Regions from separate parts of the Staphylococcus kloosii genome, predicted to be linked through region 2. Evidence: riboswitches for the same ligand, from Rfam matches in the RefSeq annotation. Region 2 holds a riboswitch; each other region holds the start of a gene.
The links. A riboswitch is a leader RNA that binds a small molecule or an ion and turns the genes downstream of it on or off. The one in region 2 is predicted to bind thiamine pyrophosphate.

Region 1 (7,147 bases), 960 kb from region 2:
CATAACTTCTATTAATTCATAATCAACATCGACGTTCTCCAATGTATCTTTTATTACTTTTTTAAATGCTTTTAATGAGAATGTGCTATTGTTTGTACATAATAATAAATTACCATCTGGACCTAAAATATCTAATGCTCCTAAAATTAACTTGTCATAATCTTTAGTAACAGAAAATGTTTTCTTTTTATTTCTAGCAAAACTTGGTGGATCGATTACAATCGTATCGTAAAAGTGATCGTGACGACGTGCATAGTTAAAGAAGTCAAACGTATCCATAACATAAATATATTGAGATTTAGGGTCGATGCCATTCAAGCCAAAATTGTCTTCTGTAAGGCTACGCGAACGATTAGCTAAATCAACGCTTGTAGTACTATTTGCTTCATTAGCAGCTACTACTGAAAATGCACCCGTATAACTAAATAAATTTAAAATATCGCGTTCCTTTGAGAATTTGTCTCTTAACTTTTTACGCACTTCTTTTTGGTCTAAAAAGATACCTGTCATTAAACCATCATCTAAATTCACATTATAAAATGTATTGTTTTCTTCAATAACAATTGGAAATTCAGGCGCTTCACCTGTTACAAAACCACCCGTTAATGAATCATCTTTAAAACGCATTTTTTCATATATAGAGGTATACTCAAATACCGCTTCAATTGCTTTTAATACCAAATATCTAAACTTATATATTCCTTTTGAATACCATTGGATTAAAAGATGACCATCATAATTATCAATTGTTAAACCACCAACGCCATCTCCTTCACTGTTAAATAATCTAAATGCAGAAGTGCCATCTAAATTATAAAAATAAGTTCTTTCTTCATGTGCAATTTGGAATAAGCGCTCGAAGAAACTCGCATTTATGTCTTCATCTTTATCATAGCTTAGTACCCAACCTATACCTTTATGTTGTCTACCAACATAACAAGTCGCAATATACTCTTCTTTGTTTGTTACTAAGTAAAACAAATCCCCTTCTTTTAAATGGTCGTGAGCATAAATATCCTCTTCTTCGATTAATGGATATTGGTTGTTATATTTAGTTTCTTTTCCTCTATTTAAAGTGGCTGTTTTCATAATGTGCCGACCTTTCTTTATTTATAATTTATAGCGCTTTTTATTTTAACATGTTGATTACACTGTAGCACATCACAAATATAAATGTTTAGTCTCGTAATACTTATTAAAATGGCTATTTTGTCTCCCGTTTTTACTTTTAAACACAAAAATACAGCTTAATGGCCTCAATTACATAACCATTAAGCTGCATTAGTATAATTATTTTAATGTCTTAGTTTTATTACAAACGCTACAATAACCGCAATTAACATGATGAATAAGATTGGAGTAATGAATATAGATAACAACAATCCGTGAATCATAATATTGACAAATTCTGTTAGTAATTTAAAGAACAGAATACTGATCATAAATAACTGTAAATAATAAAATTTATCGCGTAAGAAATTCGTAAGTGTAGTTAAAATGTAAATAATAATTGCAAACATGAGCAATAGTAACGTTACCCATTCGATAACATATTGTGTTTGAGAAATTTCCCATTCGCCAGACACAAATAAACTATTTCTGTTATTAAATTCAATTAGTGTAAAGAATAATAAAACTGCACCACATAATAATTCAACATATGCAGTTTTCAACCATTTTGGTTTCTTCATCCAATTTGGTACGTCATCTTCTTGAATGTCTATAATTTCTTTCCATTTGTTTATAACTTTATCTTTCTTATCGCGCATTTTTTGTAAATCAACACTTCTACGTGTTTTACGAGTAAATTCAGTTGTTCTATCTTGAAAGTTTTTCCAATGTTCTTTTGTTTGGTTTGTCATAGAATCTTTACTCATACGAGAAAGTTCTGGTTCTTCTTCACCTAATTCTTGTTTAGTAAGCGGAAGTGATCTTCTTAAAAACAAGAAATTCCATATAGACATTTGACCTAATACCCACATGATTAAAAAGAAAGTATTAATACTCAAAATATCTATTGATAAGATTTCATCGCTGTCTATACGACTATATAGAACGATTTGCGTCAATAGATAAACAATGCCATAACTAAAAATTATCCATAGATAGTGATACTTGCGGTGATTAGGATTCAATTCGTCTTTATAAACGATATATCCTATATGAATAGCGAATGGCACTATAAATAGTACTGCAAAGAAGCTATAAATTTGAGTCATTAAAATTATTGTTATTAGGAAATATAAAATACCTACTACTAAGAAGAATATTGAAATATCATAATCATATTTAGTCGTGCGATATAATGTAAAACCTAAGTAAATAACTAAAGCACCAAATAGAATAATTATAATTGCACTAACAATTGGGAAACTACCTATATAATTACTCGTTACCCTAATAATTTCACCGAAAAATGCATTGATAAAGTCCCAAACATTATGAATATGTAAATCTATCTTATCTTTGCCATTAAGTTTATTAATTAATGATAAATTAAGTAATATAATGACACTTATTAAAATAGACACTATACCAATTACATAGCTATATAATATTTCGGCGTGTTTTTTCAAAAACGACATACCATTCACCTCAAAGTTATTATATACGAACTTAAGAATCTTGTCTTTAATTAAACCGATAAATAAGTCTATAGTATGATATAAAATACACACATTAGACTTTCCACAGTTTGCTTTATTTTAAACAAACTTCAATTACTTAAGAATACCTTATTTATACGATTTCTTGCAACAATATTATAATTAATTTGTTTTAAATTTTGTGGAGGAGGTAAACACATCTGTATAACAACTTTATATAGTAAAAACCCTAAATTGAGGAGTGGTTACCTATGAGTAAAGAAGAAATGCACAAAGACTTAGCTGAACAAGCAAAAAACGCTGAAAATGAATTAAAAGACAAAAACGAAAACAGTACTGATAATCACGAAGAAACGATGAAAAATATTCAAGACTTATACGAATAAGGATGTAATGAGATAAATTTTCATTTACAACCTTGACAAACGACATTAAAAGGCATACATTAAGGTTAAATTAAAACTTAATATACGCACTAGGGGTGTTTTGTAACTGAGATGAGGATTACCTCAAACCCTTTGAACCTGATCTAGATGAGACTAGCGTAGGAAAGTGTACAATTATAATTATTAATTTATTAATGTTTTTGTATAATTATGCCTATAATTACGCACAACTTCTAGTGAGGTTGTGCGTTTTTTTATGGAGGAATGTTATATGTCAAAAGGTTTAAAACTATCAGAAATACTCGTTACGATACTTATTGCTATCGTCTTTTCAATTATTTATAATATTTGGAATTTCGTTTATAAAGCATTTCAAGTATCTGGTCTTCATATAGAAGAAATTACTTATGGTGCTTGGTTTATGGCTGCAGTAGTAGCTTATCTTATTATTCCAAAAGCCGGTATTGCTTTATTAGCTGAATTTGCAGCTGGTGCTGGTGAAACTATTATTATGGGTCGTTTCGATATTGCTACAATGATTTACGCATTTGTACAAGGGTTAGCATGTGAAATTATATTTGCTATTTTTAGATATAAATCTCGCAAAGCTATCGTTGCCATTTTAGCTGGTTTATTAACTGCAATTTCAACATTACCATTAGACTTTGCTTATGGTTACCTAGCATCACTTACAAGCTGGAACTTAATACTATATATTGTTTTTCGTTTATTAGGCGGCATATTAGTTGCCGGACTACTCTCTTATTATATAGTTAAGGCGCTCGATCAAACAGGTGTTACTAGATTATTTAGACCCTCATCAAAAGAAGATTACGATAATTTATAAGGAGCGTTGCACGTGTTAGTAGCAAAAAATTTACGCCTAAAATACCCAAACGCCAACAAAAAGATTTTTGATGGGTTAGATATAACGATAAAGGATCAAGAAAAAGTCCTATTATTAGGTCCATCAGGTTCAGGGAAAAGTACACTATTGAATGTACTTAGCGGTATAGTACCTGACTTGATAGAACTGCCCCTAAAATATGATCAACTAGATAGAGATTTAAATAGTGGTGTTATTTTTCAAGACCCTGACACCCAATTTTGTATGCCAAAAGTCTATGAAGAATTAGCTTTTATTTTAGAAAACAGACAAGTTCCTACAGATCAAATGGATGAAGAGATATTAAAAGCATTGCAATCTGTTGGTTTGTCTGTTGATAAAGATCAGTATGTAAATCAATTAAGTGGAGGCATGAAACAAAAATTAGCAATTGCAGAAACGTTATTACAAAATGCCAATACCTTATTTCTAGATGAACCTACTGCTATGTTAGACGTTGAAGCGACCGAAGCACTTTGGTCTAAAATTAAATCATTATGGACTAATCAAACAGTGCTTATTGTCGAACATAAAGTAGCTCATATATGGGAACACATAGATAGAGTAATTTTATTCGATTATGATGGAAATATTATTGCAGATGAACAACCACACACCATATTAACTAACTATGAACATCTACTAACTGAATATGGTGTGTGGCACCCTAAAGCTTGGGATTATGCACCTAAACCTATCACACAGCCTACTTTAGAAAAGTCAGACTATCAACTTCGTATAGAACAATGCACGATAAAAAGAGACAAAAGAGCGTTGATTAAAGTCAATGAATTAACGATAAATCAAGGTGAGTGGATTACAATCACCGGAGCTAATGGTAGTGGAAAAACTTCCCTACTAGAATCTTTAATGCAACTTATTCAATATGAAGGGAAAATGTATTTTAACAATAAACTTATCCGCAAGATAAAAGATGTTGCACACCATGCCTTTTTAGTTTATCAAAATCCAGAATTACAATTTATTACTAATTCTGTTTACAATGAAATATATGTTCAATATTCAAACTATAGCGATACTGAAGCGCAACAAAAAACAGAAGCTATGTTACAAGAACTAAATTTAACCGAAGTCAAACATCAACACCCCTTTGAACTTTCTGTAGGACAAAAAAGACGTTTAAGTGTTGCTACTGCATTAAGTTCAGAAGCTGAAATTATCTTATTAGATGAACCTACTTTTGGTTTAGATAGTCATAATACGTTTAATCTTATCAAATTATTTCAACAGCGTATTAGCAAAGGTCAAACTATAATTATGGTTACGCATGATCCCGAAATTATAAAACGCTATTCTACACGCAGAATACACGTAGAAAATAAACAACTCGTAGAAATGTTAGGTGAAGTACATGTTTGATTTATGGAAAACAAAATACACCTTCTTAGATGACGTTAATATTATTACGAAATTGGCATTATCGGTTTTATTATTTTTCTTAGTAATATTAATTCACCAATTCGATTTAATGATTTATTTAGCTTTATTAATGGTTCTATTTTTATTGTTTTTTAATGGTATTAAATTAAGAGTCACATTAATATTTATTCTCTTTACTATGATATTTAGTATAGTGTCAGCATTATTTATGATCTTTTATGGTAATGGTACGCATATGCTATTTAAACTAGGCTTTATACAAATTTCAATAGAAAGTTTAATAAGAGGTTTACATCTTTCATTAAGAACAATGACCGTGTCATTCTTTGGTTTATTGGTTGTATTCTCCTCGCAAATCGTCATGATTTTTTATAGCTTAATGCAACATTTAAAAGTTAAGCCCAAGTTTGCCTATGCTTTTATGGCAGCTGTAAGAATGGTACCACTTATGTTAAGTTCATTTGTTCAATTACGAAGAACGTTAAAAATGCGTTATCAAATGATACCTTCGAAAAATCACAAAGGATTAAACCGTTTTAAACATTTGTTAATTCCTATGCTAAGTCAAAATATTAGAAAAGCACATCAACTATCAGTAGCAATGGAGAAAAAAGGTTTTAAAGATGGACCACGAACGTATTACTATTATGTCCCTTTTTCATATAAAGATATTATTTTAATCGTCGTTATGATTGTGTTAGTAGCTTTAGCATTTATATTAGCTCATTTCATGCCTATTACTAGCATTAATGACGTACGAGTTAATAATATTTATTAAACATTCATTTAAAAAGCAAAAACGTCAATTTCTATCTTAACTAGGTAGAAATTGACGTTTATTTTTATCTTATTGCCTTATTACTTATATCATTTCTATAGAATAAGGCGTTGCTTTCTATATTTGCTATACGTTGATATGCTTGTTGTTTAGCGCTAGCAATATTTTCACCTTGTCCTACAGCTAATATAACTCTCCCACCACTTGTTACATAATTATCATTTTGTAACGTCAGACCACTTACAAAATAATTGCCATCTAAAGTGAATCCAGCGACAGTTTTGCCTTTTTCGTATGTGCCTGGGTAGCCTTTTGAAGCAAGCATAACGCCAACAAAAGCATCTTCTTTCCATTTAAATTGGATAGGTTGTTTTTGATCTAGTTCAATAATGTGTTGCATTAAGTCGCTATCCATTCGACTTAATAATACTTGCGCTTCAGGATCTCCAAAGCGTGCATTAAATTCAATGACTTTTGGACCATCTTTTGTAATAATCGCACCTATATATAGTACACCGAAAAATGAATAACCTTCCTCATGCATCGCTTTCGCAATCGGTTGCGCTATCGTTTCATTTGTTTGGCTTAAAATATCTTCACCGATATGTGGAACTGGGCAGTAAGCACCCATTCCACCTGTGTTAGGACCTTTATCGTCATCAAATGCTCGTTTATGATCTTGTGCAATGCAATCAAAAGGTACTGCATAATCACCGTTTACAAAGGTCATTAGTGAAAATTCTTCACCTTCTAAAAACGTTTCGAAAACGACAAGTTCATCTCCATTTTCATAAAATGCTTGTACTGCTTTAAGTGCTTCGTCATAATTTTGTGCAATGATAACACCTTTACCAGCAGCTAATCCATCTTTTTTTAACACAACTGGATAGTCACATTCCTCTATGTACGACAACGCTGTAGCTTTGTTATTAATTTCTTGGTAATCAGCAGTTGGAATATTGTGACGTTCCATGATTTGCTTTGCAAATGACTTTGATCCTTCGATTTGAGCAGCAACTTTATTGGGGCCAAATACTTTGATACCTTCTGCTTGTAGTTTATCTGTTAATCCTTCAGTCAATGGTTGCTC
Region 2 (7,147 bases):
ATCATCATCAATTAAAGCTAAAATCTCAGAAGCATTACCTTTAATAACAGTTACATCTACTTCTGCTAAAAATTGATGACAAAATGTTTTTCTAAACTGTGAAGCGCCTACTGCTACTGGATCAAAAACGATTGGTACAGCTGATTTATTAGCAATTCGTGCGATTTTCAACATATCTTGACTTTGAGATTTGTTAAGCGTCCCAATATTAATTAATAGTGATGATGCGACTTTAAAAAAATCTTCTGCTTCTTCAGGTGCTTCACTCATAGCTGGACTAGCGCCTAAACTCAATAATCCGTTAGCAGTAAAATTTTTCACTACATCATTCGTGTAACACACGACTAAAGGATTTTGTTGACGAATCGTTGCTAAATTATTCATCATCTAATCCCTCCTTTTTCATATAGGCAAAATGGTTCACTGGGCCACGACCTTGTCCTATTTCAGGCGTATACTGAATTGCTAGTGCTATAAATTTCTTAGCTTTTTGTACCGCTTCATATATTGATTTACCTTTTGCTAATTCAGCAGTAATAACGGCAGAAAATGTACAACCTGTGCCATGAGTATGTGGCGTATCATATCGTGCTTCAGTAAATTTGTATACTTCATCTTTTATAAATAAATAATCTGTTGAATTTTGTGTGTCATCATTCGCATGACCACCTTTTATAACAACGCCTTTACTACCAATTTCGTTTATAAATATTTGTCCAGCTTTATATATATCGGCTTCATTTTTAATTGTTAATCCAGTAATTTCTTCAGCCTCAGGAATATTAGGCGTAGCTACAGTAGCAAGTGGTAATAAAATAGACTTCAAATTATTTTTGCCTTCGTCATCCATAAGTGAATCACCACTTTTTGCGAGCATAACTGGGTCAATAACGTATGGAATTTCTGGATGTTGAGCTATATATGATTGAATAAGTTCCATCATTTCTTTAGATGCAATCATACCTGTCTTTAAAGCATGTGGTAATTCATCATCATATACACTATCTAATTGTTCTGCCAACCATTGTGGATCTAAATTATGAATGTGTTGCACACCTTTTGTATTTTGCGCCACGATACTTGTTATAGCAGCCATACCATATACACCACAGGCATGAAAAGATTTTAAATCTGCCATAACACCTGCTCCGCCAGATGGGTCAGTTCCTGCAATTGTTAGTGCTATTTTAGGTTTATTCATTGTTATTTCCTCCAAAATCCCATGATTCTTGTACATATGCCATGTTGAAAAAGTTTTGTTCATGCACTGTACTTTGTAAATAGCTCTCTTTAATAGCATCGCATTCTTGTTGTGAAATATTTGCTGTTAGTTTATCTAATAATTTATCGAAAACATTTACCAGTTCTTCCATTTCTGTACTATAAAATTCGAACCATTTAGCTAAAATACAGTCTTTATTTAAAGCATCATCTTTTACTGCTTTACGCGCGATATATTGATAAACATAAGGACAAGGTGCCATCGCTGCTATCGTATGCGCAGCATTTTCTTTGCTAAAAGCATTATAATACATATGTTTTATATAATGGTCTCCACTTGGTGGCCACACTTTTTCTTGTACAATGTCATTGTAATCTTCACCTATATAATTTGCTATTATTTCATGCGCTTCAACTTCACCATCTACAATAAATTGAATTTGTTCTACCAAAAACTTAACGTCTTCCATTGTAGAAACTTTTGGAATTAGTAATGCATAGATATTGGCAAACTCTTTTAAATAAGATGCATCAGCTCTTAAATAAAATCTTGCTGCTTCTGCTGATAAATCACCTGCAAGCATATGTTGAACGAAGTTGTCATTATATATTTTTTCTAATATAGGTTGTGCTGCTGTTCTTAAATCTTGTGAAAATGTCATTGTTAAAATTCCTCCTAATAAAAAAACTACATTCCTTGTAAGAATGTAGTACTAACTAGGCATAATTAATAAATTAAGCGCAAGTAGACTACTTTCCTACGTTGGTACTAACCAAATCAGGTCGTAAGGGTCTGAATTACATCATCTCAGCCAGAGGCTCCCCTAGTAGTTTTACTATAATGTTTTCTTATTAAAGATAACAAATCCCCGTGCAATTTGCAAAAGAGTAAGATAACATGAGCAGAACAATAATCCTACTTGTATAAGAAGACTTTGTCGTTTCGCCCCGACAAAAAAACTAAAGTTGAAAGCAGCTTGATACAAGCGCAATTTCAATTTAGTCATATAGTCACAATATCAATATCAACCAAAATAAAATAAGATAAGATTAACTTTGTAACGATTTTGTATCGTACTGATGCCTTGGGGAAGTGTATGAGTGAAAGATTACTGGCTCGAACCATACTATCCTAAATCAAGGCAAACATGCACGGCAAAATCATAAAGGATTGGGAAAAATGACTAGAGATGCAAAAGTTTAATACTGGTGAATTTTCAATTCAGTCATTTTTTGCCAATATAAAAAAATAGAGTCTAGGATAATAGCATATCCCAAACTCTATTTAAATTGATATTATATTACATAATTTATAACTAAATTATGCAGTTACCCATTGTGAAGCACCTTCAGTATTGTATAATTTAACTGCTGCTTTATCTTGTACTGATTCTGGTGCTGATGAAGCTGGTTTACCTTTATATTGTTCAGGTGCTACTGAATCCCATGTAGTTTGTAAGAATTGATATTTACCTGATGCACCAGTTGATGCATTTGTAGCATGGATGTCGCCACCTGATTCACGTTGAGCAATTTGTTTTAAGTGACTGTTAACGTTTACTGAAGAACCACTGTCGTCACTTGAACTTGAATCATTTGAACTTGAAGTAGATTCTTGTTGTGGTTGTTGAGTTGATTCAGTTTGTGGTGCTTGTTGTTGTTTTGGTTGCTCTTGAGTTTGAGTACTTTGTTGAGTTTGTTCTTGTTGTTCTGGTTGTTGTGATTGTTGTTGTGCTTGCTCATTTTGTTGTGGTTGTTCATTTTGTTGTGGTTGTTCTTGTTGAGTATTAGCTGCTTGATTACCATATCCGTTATAACTCCAAGACCAGTTTTGGCCATTTGAAGAGAATTGATAGTTAGTGTTGTCTTGATCAAAGTTAATATTATATGAACCTTCTTGAACTGGTTTTGCATTTAATTCAGAAGGGTTATTTTGTGCTAATTGTGCTAAGTGCGCATGGTTAGCTCCAGTTGTTTCTGCTGCATTTGCATGATGTCCTGTTGCTAATCCTGTTACGCCTAATCCTACTACTATAGTTGAAGTTAGTAATGTTTTTTTCATAATTTAAAAAATCCTCCTATAAGGTAATTAGTTTTATCATCAATTTGCAATTACCAATGTAACATCTATAAAAAGGCTGTAGGTTACAGTGAAATAAAAAAATTCGGCATTTTTTTACAACACAATTACATTAAATAATGGTTAATTTAAAGCTTTTAAAATTATTTTTTCGTTTATGCCAGTTTTGAAAATTTATTATGTGACATTTTTCATGTAATACATATGTAATAAATCTGATTTTTCTGTTTAACTATTAGAGTAAATTTTCAATATTTAAACCCCAAAAAGCTATTGCTATATCTATAATTAGATATATGCAATAGCCGTCAACAAGTATAATTAATAATAGGATTGATAAGTTTAATATGATGGTTAATAAAAATGGTGGTTAGTTGATTAATATGATTGAAATTGAGGATAAATCATTTAAGTTATATAGATTAATTCAAGGAGAATGTTAAATCAGTAGCATCTTGATCGCATGGTTCAATAAGTGGGTTTTGCTGTTGTTTAACCTTTGGAGACATAAATTTGATTGTATCAATAATGATTTCAGTAACGAAATGCATTTGCCCTTCTTTTTCATATTTAGAAGAACGCATGTGGCCTGTTACACCTACAAGTGCGCCTTTAGATAAGTAACGGTGGATATTTTTAGCATTATTTCCAAAAGCCTTACAAAATAAAAAATCACAATTTTGCTGTTGCTCATTGCGCTTAGATGGTCTATCTATTGCGAGACATAATGAGACATAGTCTGTTTCGTCTTTACTAAATAACTGTGGATCTTTAGTTAGTCGTCCGACGACAACTATATTATTTATCATAGTTCACCTCCTTGTTAGCTATATCATAATTGGGTTCGTCAATAGCGTCAAAAGTCAGTAATGTTTAAATCAAGGAAAAATTGTTTGCTATATTTTATAAAAATTGGCTTATCAATTTGAATTTACGTTATAATAGCAACATAATCTTATTTATTGTAAAAGTTAAATTTCTTTAATGGATGTGAGGCAATGAAAACATTTAAAGCTGTTAGATTCCAAATCGTTTCAGAAAACGGTGGTGTAACTGAATATGAGTTGGAAGATGGCGTAATCATTAATAAAGAAAGTAGTGGTACTGGGTGGCTGTTAGAACTTGTCATACCAGATTATCATTATGATACTATGAAATCATATATGGATAATGAAACTTTGTTAGATATTCGTGTGGTCATTACCCGCCCATCAAATGACCCAGCTTTATTTGATGCGACTATTAAACACATCACGAAATTAAACGGATCAATTTCGGTCGTTTTTGAATGTCATATTTATACTTTACGACAAGTATATGCCGAAAGCTTATTAGAACAACTTGTAGATGAAGGATTATCAGGAGACGAATTAAAAACTTCTTTCAATAGATTAATGCAATCTAAACCTCGTCTAAAAGATGAAAAACCAGATAAACATTAAATAAAAAGAGCTTAACTTATTAAAAAGTTAAGCTCTTTTTATTATTTTGCATCTTGTAAGGCAAATGTTAACTCACAACTACATGCGACTTGACCATCTACAGTTGCTTTAGCACTGCCTTTGCCAATAGGGCCTTTAATTTTAGTGATTTCTACTTCTAAAGTTAAAGTATCTCCTGGTACAACTTGACGTTTAAAACGACATTTATCAATACCTGCAAAAAGCGCAAGTTTACCTTTATTCTCTTCGTTATTTAGCATTGCGACAGCACCCGTTTGTGCTAATGCTTCTGTAATTAATACGCCAGGCATTACCGCATATTCAGGAAAATGGCCTTGGAAAAATGGTTCGTTACCTGATACTTGTTTAATACCAACGCAACGTTTACCCTCTTCATATTCAACCACTTTATCAATTAATAAAAATGGTTGTCTATGTGGGATGATTTGCTTAATTTGATTATAATCGAAAATAGTTTCCATTTTATTAAATCCTCCAATAATTTTACAATTTAATTAGTCGTTAATTCTTTCAATGTTAGCACCCAATGAATTCAATTTACCATGTAAATCTACATAACCACGGTCTAAATGTGTTAATTCAGTAACTTGAGTTGTTCCTTCCGCTACTAATCCTGCTAAAATTAAAGCAGCTGCAGCTCTTAAGTCTGTGGCTTTGACTTGAGCACCTTGAAGTTGGCTCTTACCTTGAATTTTTGCACTTCTACCCTCGACAGTAATATTAGCATTCATACGTTGAAATTCAGCAACGTGCATAAATCTATTTTCAAATACTGTTTCAGTAACGACTTTATTGCCCTCAGCTGTTAATAATAATGCCATCATTTGTGATTGCATATCTGTTGGGAAGCCAGGATGTGGTAAAGTTTTAACGTCTACTGGTTTTAATTCACCTTCTGCTCTAACGCGAATAGCTTCATCTGAATACTCTAGGTTAACTCCCATTTCTTCTAATTTGTAAACTAAACTAGTCATATGTTCTTTGATTGCACCTTTAACTAGCACGTCACCACGTGTAATTGCGCCTGCAATTAATAAAGTACCTGCTTCGATACGGTCCGGAATTATTGAATGAGTGACGCCATGCAGTTTATCTACTCCATTTATAGTAATCGTATCAGTACCTGCACCTACAACGTTACCGCCCATTTCATTAATGTAGTTTGCTAAATCTACTATTTCTGGCTCACGTGCTACATTTTCTAAAACAGTTTTACCTTCAGCCAATGAAGCAGCCATAATAATATTTTGTGTCGCACCTACACTTGGGAAATCTAAATGAATCGTTGTACCTTTAAGTCCATCTTTCGCATTAGCGTATATGAAACCACCATCCATATGGATGTCTGCGCCAAGTTCTTCAAAACCTTTAATATGTTGTTCAATTGGTCTTGAACCAATAGCACAACCACCAGGAAGCGCAACTTTAGCATGTCCTAAACGAGCTAATAAAGGACCCATAACTAATATACTTGCTCTCATCTTACTTACATATTCATAAGGTGCTTCTTCAAATAAATCTTTAGTTGCATCGACAGTAACAGCTTCTCCATCTTTGTCATAAGATACTTCTGCATTTAATGTAGAAATTACGTTATTAATTGTTTCTACATCGCTTAATGCAGGTACATTAAGTAATTTACTTGTACCTTCCGCTGCAAGTAAAGATGCAGTTAATACTGGTAATACTGCATTTTTCGCTCCTGAAGCCTTTACTTCTCCTGTTAATTTATTGCCACTTTTTATAACTATCTTGTCCATCATTTATCCTCCACTTAAACTACAATTTCATCTCACTTATTATATGAATATTTTCTTCCATGTAATTATATCTATATTCAAATTTAAATAACAACTATTTGGATTATTGTAACAAATATTTTACCTGTGTAGAAAATTGCAATAAATCTACGATAAAATTACTTACTGCAGTACCTAATAATATTGCTAAAAATATCATGCATATTTGTACTTTTAAAGGATCACCTTTTTTAAAAAATTGATCCAATCTGAGTACATTTAGTGCCCAATAACTTATACAAATACATACCACATGTAATATCAAATGTATAATCGCAAATTGACCTAAATACTCCATATTAAATTCTCCTCATTCGTCTCTATTAAAGTATTCTACACGAAAAATTCTACAAAAGATACTTTTCGCTAAAATAATATTGTCATTATTTTTATTATAACTTTAACGTATGACTTTATGTAACGTTCCCGATTTTAAACATCTTAATCAAAGATATTTTTGTTGTCACAAAAAAAAAATGAGAAGTCCCCTTTAGGAACTTCTCTTAAATAAGTTTATTTTAAAGTAGCAACATAAAGTCTGTTATTCGCACGTTCAAGTGCGCGTTCAGCTCTATGTAAATCAC
Region 3 (7,147 bases), 1.0 Mb from region 2:
ATGATTAAGTCCAAATTCATTCCATTCATCACTTTCTTTATGTGCAGAAAATTGAAAGCCTCCACAAATTCTTAAATGATGATAAGTAGAATTAGGATGTATTAATTCAATATCATTTTTATATTTTCCCCATTCTTGAAAAATAGATTGTTTGTTTTGTAAATCGTTTTTTAACTGTTTTATAGTACCGTAACCAAAATATGAAGCTGAGTTGTCATTTTTCTTAAAATAAAAACGATCTCCAGCATATGCTTCGGTTAATTGAAATAACATAGTCGGGTCAAGTTCATGGTCTATTTGAGCTTCGACGGAAACCCAATTACGTTCACTTGCGTGTACCGCTGCGACGATTTCATCTTCCCTGACATCCACACTCATCTCGTTCACTTCTTTCATATTTCAAATTTAACTCATTATTATATTGTAACATCTTTCACAATCTCTGTACTCATTCTTGCTTAAATTAACGCCCTTTAAACTAACGTAAGTTGACCTCTGCATTAACTTCTATTAAAATAACTCTATTAAAGTATATATTTTAGAATAAGAGGTAATTTATTTATGGCATCACAATATCAACAATATTCTACTGTCAGAAAATATTGGCTACTTATGAGACCTCACACCCTAACTGCAGCAGTAGTACCTGTATTAGTCGGTACGGCTTCCGCAAAAATCTTTTTATTAGGTAGTGAAGATCATCTTAAACTTAGTCTATTTTTAGCAATGTTAATCGCATGCTTATTAATACAAGCTGCTACAAACATGTTTAATGAATATTACGACTTCAAAAAGGGCTTAGATGATCATAACTCGGTAGGCATCGGTGGCGCAATTGTGCGTAACGGCATGAGTCCTCGACTCGTTATGAATTTAGCAATAGCATTTTATATTATTGCAGCCTTACTCGGTATTTTCTTAGCAGTACAAAGTTCATTCTGGATATTACCTATTGGTTTAGTTTGTATGGCCATTGGTTATCTTTACACAGGAGGCCCGTTACCTATTTCTTGGACGCCTTTTGGAGAACTATTTTCAGGTTTCTTTATGGGTATGATTATTATTGTCTTATCATTCTTTATACAAACAGGTAATTTCCAAGCCTATGTTTTTTGGATTAGCTTACCAATCGTTATAACTATAGGCATGATAAACATGGCTAATAACATTCGAGATCGCGTAAACGATAAAGAAAAAGGACGTTTCACGTTACCGATTCTTTTAGGAAAGAACAATTCAGTACGTTTCCTAGGTTTAATGTATATTATTGCTTATGCATTAGTAGTATTTCTAGCATTCTTTAGACCTGGTGGTTCAATATTTTTCCTACTCGCATTGCTATCATTCCCAATGCCAATTAAAGCAGTACGTAGATTTAAAAAACATGACACACCAGCAACAATGATGTCTGCTATGGAAGCTACTGGTAAAACAAATACATTCTTCGGCATACTTTATGCTTTAGGTATTTACATCAGTGCCTTATTAGGTGGCATTTAATAGTTATTAATCGACCTTGCAAAAGGTCGATTTTTTTAATTTGCCTGTACTTTATCCCCTTCATACACCATGTGTCTATGATTGTGACCATATAAATTAATATCGCTTTGCGTCTTAAAACCAAATTTATTATAGACATAATAAGCTCTTTCATTATGATAATCGCAATTCAAACTCCATTTAGCAGTTGGCTCTTGATCAATCACATATTGCATTAATTTAGTAGCAACCCCTCTGCCACGGTAATTAGGGAAAGTAGCAATCGTTTCGATATAATATTCATCATCATTAGATTCTTTCATCGGCATTGGTGTACCTAATGCTTTAATATCTTCATCGACATCTAAATCCAACCATGCACGTTCTAATGCTAATTCATCTTTACCTGGATATGCTATTAAACATCCTGCTACATTACCGTCAATTTCATACACCCAAATATTGGAAATATTACCTCTATATTGAATATCGACGATGCTTTTTTGCATAACTTTTAATAATCTTTCACGTTCAATTTGTTTTACCATATCTATTTCTAGTTCTTCCCATATGATATAACATAGTTCTGCAATTGCCTCTTTATCTGATGCTTTTGCTTTTCTAATCATATTATTTCTCCTTTAAATTAATATGCTTTATCATTCATATTATATTATAACATCAAATAAATATTGAAATAATTAACTATATAAAATTCGAAACTTTCAGTAATATTGAACATTTATTGACCACTGTTTAATTAAAACAGTAAACTGTAGTTAATCATTAGAAAGGAATTGTGTTATGAGAGTAAGTAAAGTAACGTATGTATTATTAGCATTTTTATTAGGTTGGATCGGTGTTCATAAATTTTATTCCAATCAAGTTTTTCTAGGCGTATTGCACATCATTTTCTTTTGGACTGGCATACCTTATATTGTCGCGATTATAAGTGGTATCATTACCATTTTCTTTAAAAAAGCCGATAAAGATGGCATGATTGTTTTTTATTAATACAATAATTTTTTGTAATTGTACGACTTAAAGGTATTAATAAGGGGTAAGGAGTACTATATAATTGCTATAACTTAGGAGGTAACTTATGCAACAACTAATACAAAGAATTATTCGCGCACTAGCTGTAGGTTATATCGTTAGAGGTATTAGACGATTAATAAGTAAAAGCAGCAACAGTAGCAAAAATAAAAATGATGACAATAATAAATCTCAATAATAATTAATAGGCTAAACCCATAATAATGTGGTTTAGCCCCTTTTAGTTAAATTCTATAAAAACACATCTTATTTAAGAAAGAAAATCACTATTGTTTGGCTTATTTTCAAGATAAATTATTTTACCATTGCTATCTAATTTAGCGACATCAATACCTTCTTGTGTATATACTCCCGTTTCATATCTATTGCCACAAATAGCCCATTTAGTAGCGTATGTGCCATCTTCGTTTTGTTCCCAACCATTATACATATGTTTTAACTCTTTATTGGAAGCAAAAACTTGTTTAACAAAGTTTTCCCATGCATTTTTACCATTAAAAGTACGTCCATTTAAGACAAAAGTAATATCATCACTAAAAAGCGCATTTAATTTATTAAAACTTTCTTCACTTTCTTTAGCTTCATCAAACAATTTAAAATAATTATCTAATACATCCATCTGTACACCTTCTTTTATTAATTACTGTTTACTATTATATGGATTTAATTATATTTTACAAAACTACTGTTTCATAATTAAAAAAGACACCTCATTAACGGTGTCTTTTCACATACATATTTTAATGATATATTTTACTGCCTTCAGAAATAAATTCTGCAGATTTTTGTTTCATGCCTTCAGCTTTCAATTCCGGACTTTTACGTAAATCATGTGAGATACGCATTGAACAGAATTTCGGACCACACATACTACAAAAATGAGCTATTTTAGCCGCTTCTGCCGGTAATGTTTCATCATGGAATGCTCTAGCTTTATCAGGATCTAATGATAAATTAAATTGGTCATACCAGCGAAATTCAAAACGCGCCCTACTAATTTCATCATCTCGTTTTTGAGCATTTTTCATTCCTTTTGCTAAATCAGCGGTATGTGCTGCAATTTTATAAGTGACTACCCCTTCTCTAACATCGTCTTTATTAGGTAAGCCCAAATGCTCTTTTGGCGTTACGTAACATAACATAGCTGTTCCATAGCTTGCGATTTGTGCCGCCCCTATTGCTGAAGTTATATGGTCATATGCAGGTGCAATATCTGTCGTTAACGGCCCTAAAGTATAAAAAGGAGCTTCTTGACAATAATAATCTTCTAACTCTTGGTTCTCTCTAATTTTATGCATAGGCACATGTCCAGGACCTTCGACCATAACTTGTACATCATACTCCCAAGCAATCGCCGTCAGTTCTCCTAAAGTTTTCAGTTCCAAAATCTGACTTTCATCATTTGCATCATATATTGAACCAGGACGTAATCCATCACCAAGGGAGATTGCAATATCATATTCTTTTAAGATTTCACATATATCTGTGAAATGCGTATATAAAAAGCTTTCTTCATGGTGAGCTAAACACCATTGAGCCATTATAGACCCGCCTCTTGATACTATACCTGTTAAACGTTCAACTGTTGTTGGAACATATCTTAATAACACGCCTGCATGTATCGTAAAGTAATCAACGCCTTGTTCAGCTTGTTCAATCAATGTATCTCTATAAATTTCCCAAGTAAGATCTTCGGCTTTACCATCTACCTTTTCTAACGCTTGATATATTGGAACTGTACCAACTGGAACAGGTGAATTACGTAATAAATATTCACGTGTTGCATGAATATTTTTACCCGTCGATAAATCCATTATCGTATCTGCACCCCAATGGATAGCCCACACTAACTTTTCTACTTCAGCCTCGATAGATGAACTAACTGCAGAATTACCAATATTAGCGTTGATTTTCACTTGGAAATTTTTACCAATGATCATCGGTTCTGATTCTGGATGATTCACATTATTAGGAATAATTGCACGACCTCTCGCTATTTCTGAGCGTACATATTCAGCTGATACGTCTTCTCTAGCGGCGACAAACTTCATTTCTTTCGTAATAATACCTTGTTTAGCGTAATGCATTTGTGTCACATTTTTACCTCGTTGTGCTTTTCGAGGTTTATATTCGAAAGGTGTTTCGACAAATTTCTTATGATTTTCTTTTTTAAAGCCGTTATCTAGGGCAACAACTTTGCGCCCTTCATAAGAATAGGTATCTTCGCGTTCTGCAATCCATTTATCACGTAACTTAGGTATGCCCTTTTCTACGTTAACTTCATATTTTTCGTCGTGATAAGGTCCAGCTGTATCATAAACAATCATTGGCTTATTAGGTGTAGTTCCACTTTCCGTAACGGTAGGCTCTAATTTAATAGACCTAAATGGAACTTGAATGTCCGGTTCATCACCACTAATCCAGACACGTGTACTTGCTGGAAATTGCTTTTTCAATTCAATCTTGTTTTGTTGCATAAAAAAACTCCTTAGCATAATTTATTTTGCTAGGAGACCTGATTAGAAATCGTATGTATAACGAAGTCAACGAACAGTAATAAACACATATTTAATACTGAGTCGTTCTGCTTCCCTACGCTGGTATTAACCAGATCAGGTTCAAAGGGTTGAGACCTTCATCTCTTTCAGCTTTGTTAAAGCACCCCTAGCAATGGATATTAAGTTCTGTTTTTAAACTAACATTAATTCAGTTTTATTACAAACTTATTTATGAAAAAAAAATTTTGAATCTGTAAAGATTAATTTTTTTAGAATGAATTTACGTTCCAACCGTTATCTTACAACGTGTTAAAGAATAAGTTAACACGCCTAAATATTTTTTACTAACAATAGCAAGTTTCAATAAATCGAGAAATGTCTTATCGTTTATTAATATTAACTGGCATTAAAATTGCCAAAAGAAAAAACCGTTAAATCGACGTAAAATTAACGTCAACTTAACGGTTTTTAAATTACGGAAACGGAGTCCTTTGGGATACTTTAGTATATAGTAGAAAAAGGCGTAACTAAAGCATTTTGACTAATTTACTTTCGGAATAAACAGAACTAAATATAACTAAATTGACACATATTTGACACGTAAAACTCCCATCTATTCATTTAGGTGGGTGTTTGCATATCGATTTAAATTTTATGCTATTATCAGTCTAGGAGAAATTTTTCTAAAACTATAGTGAAAGGAAATTTACAATGTTAATAATATCATTAATTTTTATTATATTATCTATTCTACAATTTATCTCAATATTGATAGATATATTTAAAAGACCTCAAAAAATGTTTATCATGAATATTGTTTGGCCTCTTACAGGACTCTATTTCCCCATTCTAGGTATTATTGGTTATTACACTTTAGGCAGAACAAAAATAGATAGACAAACAAATCACAATAAACCATTTTGGCAAAGCGTAATTATTTCTACTACTCATTGTAGCGCAGGATGTTCTTTAGGCAACCTAATTGGGGCTCCGGTTATTTTCTTATTTGGAATAACTTTCTTTAGCAATGAATTAGCTACTACACTAATAATAGAATTTATTTTAGCTTATATATTTGGTTTATTATTTCAATATTTCCATATGGAAATCAAACATGATCATCCATTAGCAGATTTGAAGGATGCTGTAAAAGCAGACACCTTCTCACTTATAGCATTTGAAATTGGTATGTTTGGCTTTATGATAATAATGCGTTTTGCAATTAATAATGCACTTCTACAACCAAATAAATTAGAATATTGGTTTTTAATGCAAATAGCTATGCTTATAGGTTTTATAACAAGTTATCCTGTGAATTGGTACCTTGTCAAAAAAGGAATAAAACATGCCATGTAGTTATTTCTAAAAGATATAAATTTATATAAAAAATTAGCCCACCCGAAGGTGAGCTTGTAAAGAGTTTTTTATGAGTTGGCAAGCGTTGTATGACGCTTAATTTATTATACCACATATATTTTAATATAAACAAAAACCCCACCAAAAGGTGAGGCTGTAATCAATAAGTGGGAGCCCACTACAACTCCTTAATATATTGTAACATAAAAGCGAACATAAAAAAGACCCCCTAATAAAAGGGGGTCTTTGAGACTATAACGGGAGTTAACGTCACACACCTAAGGGTGCGCAACATTTTCCCATCGTCTTTACACACCCTAAGGTGTGCAAAACTAACAATAAATGATTTTTATCTACTTGTAAATAAATATTTGCTAATTTACTTGAATAAACTGTAGCTCATAAATCTCTTTGCTCTCATAAGAATTAAAATTATCAATATGGCCTTTAAGCAATATCTCGTGCTGTTTTCTACTCACATTATGAAAATATGTTAGCTTTATATTCATATCTGACTCATAACCGTTGTTCTCGATAGTTTTATCAAGTTCATCAAAAACCTTTTTATTAATAGGTAACATATACCCCTCTTTACTAGGCAATATGCTAACATATTTAGTCTGTATAACTTCATTTTCTCCTAACAAAACTTCAATAGTGATTTTTTTTGCTGCTCCACCACCAAGATTATATAACTTTAAATGATCTTCATGTTCATTAGAATTCATAATTGTATTTTTTAAATTTAGGTTTTTATT

Region 1: another riboswitch for thiamine pyrophosphate. It lies ahead of C7J89_RS10340 (ECF transporter S component); the one in region 2 lies ahead of tenA (thiaminase II).
Region 3: another riboswitch for thiamine pyrophosphate. It lies ahead of thiC (phosphomethylpyrimidine synthase ThiC); the one in region 2 lies ahead of tenA (thiaminase II).

Annotation. Positions count from the first base shown of each region.
Region 1 is NZ_CP027846.1:2,087,132-2,094,278, forward strand. It holds gene C7J89_RS10330 (class I SAM-dependent rRNA methyltransferase) at 1-1,089, opposite strand, end outside; gene auxA (lipoteichoic acid stability factor AuxA) at 1,296-2,585, opposite strand; gene graF (glycopeptide resistance-associated protein GraF) at 2,858-2,992, shown strand; TPP riboswitch at 3,074-3,174, shown strand; gene C7J89_RS10340 (ECF transporter S component) at 3,264-3,839, shown strand; gene C7J89_RS10345 (ABC transporter ATP-binding protein) at 3,852-5,258, shown strand; gene C7J89_RS10350 (energy-coupling factor transporter transmembrane component T family protein) at 5,251-6,057, shown strand; gene purD (phosphoribosylamine--glycine ligase) at 6,122-7,147, opposite strand, start outside.
Region 2 is NZ_CP027846.1:1,122,490-1,129,636, reverse strand. It holds gene thiM (hydroxyethylthiazole kinase) at 1-384, opposite strand, end outside; gene thiD (bifunctional hydroxymethylpyrimidine kinase/phosphomethylpyrimidine kinase) at 377-1,201, opposite strand; gene tenA (thiaminase II) at 1,194-1,883, opposite strand; TPP riboswitch at 1,960-2,057, opposite strand; gene C7J89_RS05495 (transglycosylase family protein) at 2,543-3,283, opposite strand; gene C7J89_RS05490 (single-stranded DNA-binding protein) at 3,724-4,110, opposite strand; gene C7J89_RS05485 (YwpF-like family protein) at 4,300-4,743, shown strand; gene fabZ (3-hydroxyacyl-ACP dehydratase FabZ) at 4,785-5,225, opposite strand; gene murA (UDP-N-acetylglucosamine 1-carboxyvinyltransferase) at 5,259-6,524, opposite strand; gene C7J89_RS05470 (DUF1146 family protein) at 6,628-6,861, opposite strand; gene C7J89_RS05465 (F0F1 ATP synthase subunit epsilon) at 7,077-7,147, opposite strand, start outside.
Region 3 is NZ_CP027846.1:2,129,503-2,136,649, forward strand. It holds gene C7J89_RS10510 (isochorismate synthase) at 1-378, opposite strand, end outside; gene C7J89_RS10515 (1,4-dihydroxy-2-naphthoate polyprenyltransferase) at 562-1,500, shown strand; gene C7J89_RS10520 (GNAT family N-acetyltransferase) at 1,536-2,108, opposite strand; gene C7J89_RS10525 (TM2 domain-containing protein) at 2,284-2,493, shown strand; gene C7J89_RS13490 (hypothetical protein) at 2,582-2,713, shown strand; gene C7J89_RS10530 (nuclear transport factor 2 family protein) at 2,786-3,154, opposite strand; gene thiC (phosphomethylpyrimidine synthase ThiC) at 3,276-5,012, opposite strand; TPP riboswitch at 5,108-5,211, opposite strand; gene C7J89_RS10540 (DUF4396 domain-containing protein) at 5,745-6,389, shown strand; gene C7J89_RS10545 (hypothetical protein) at 6,764-7,147, opposite strand, start outside.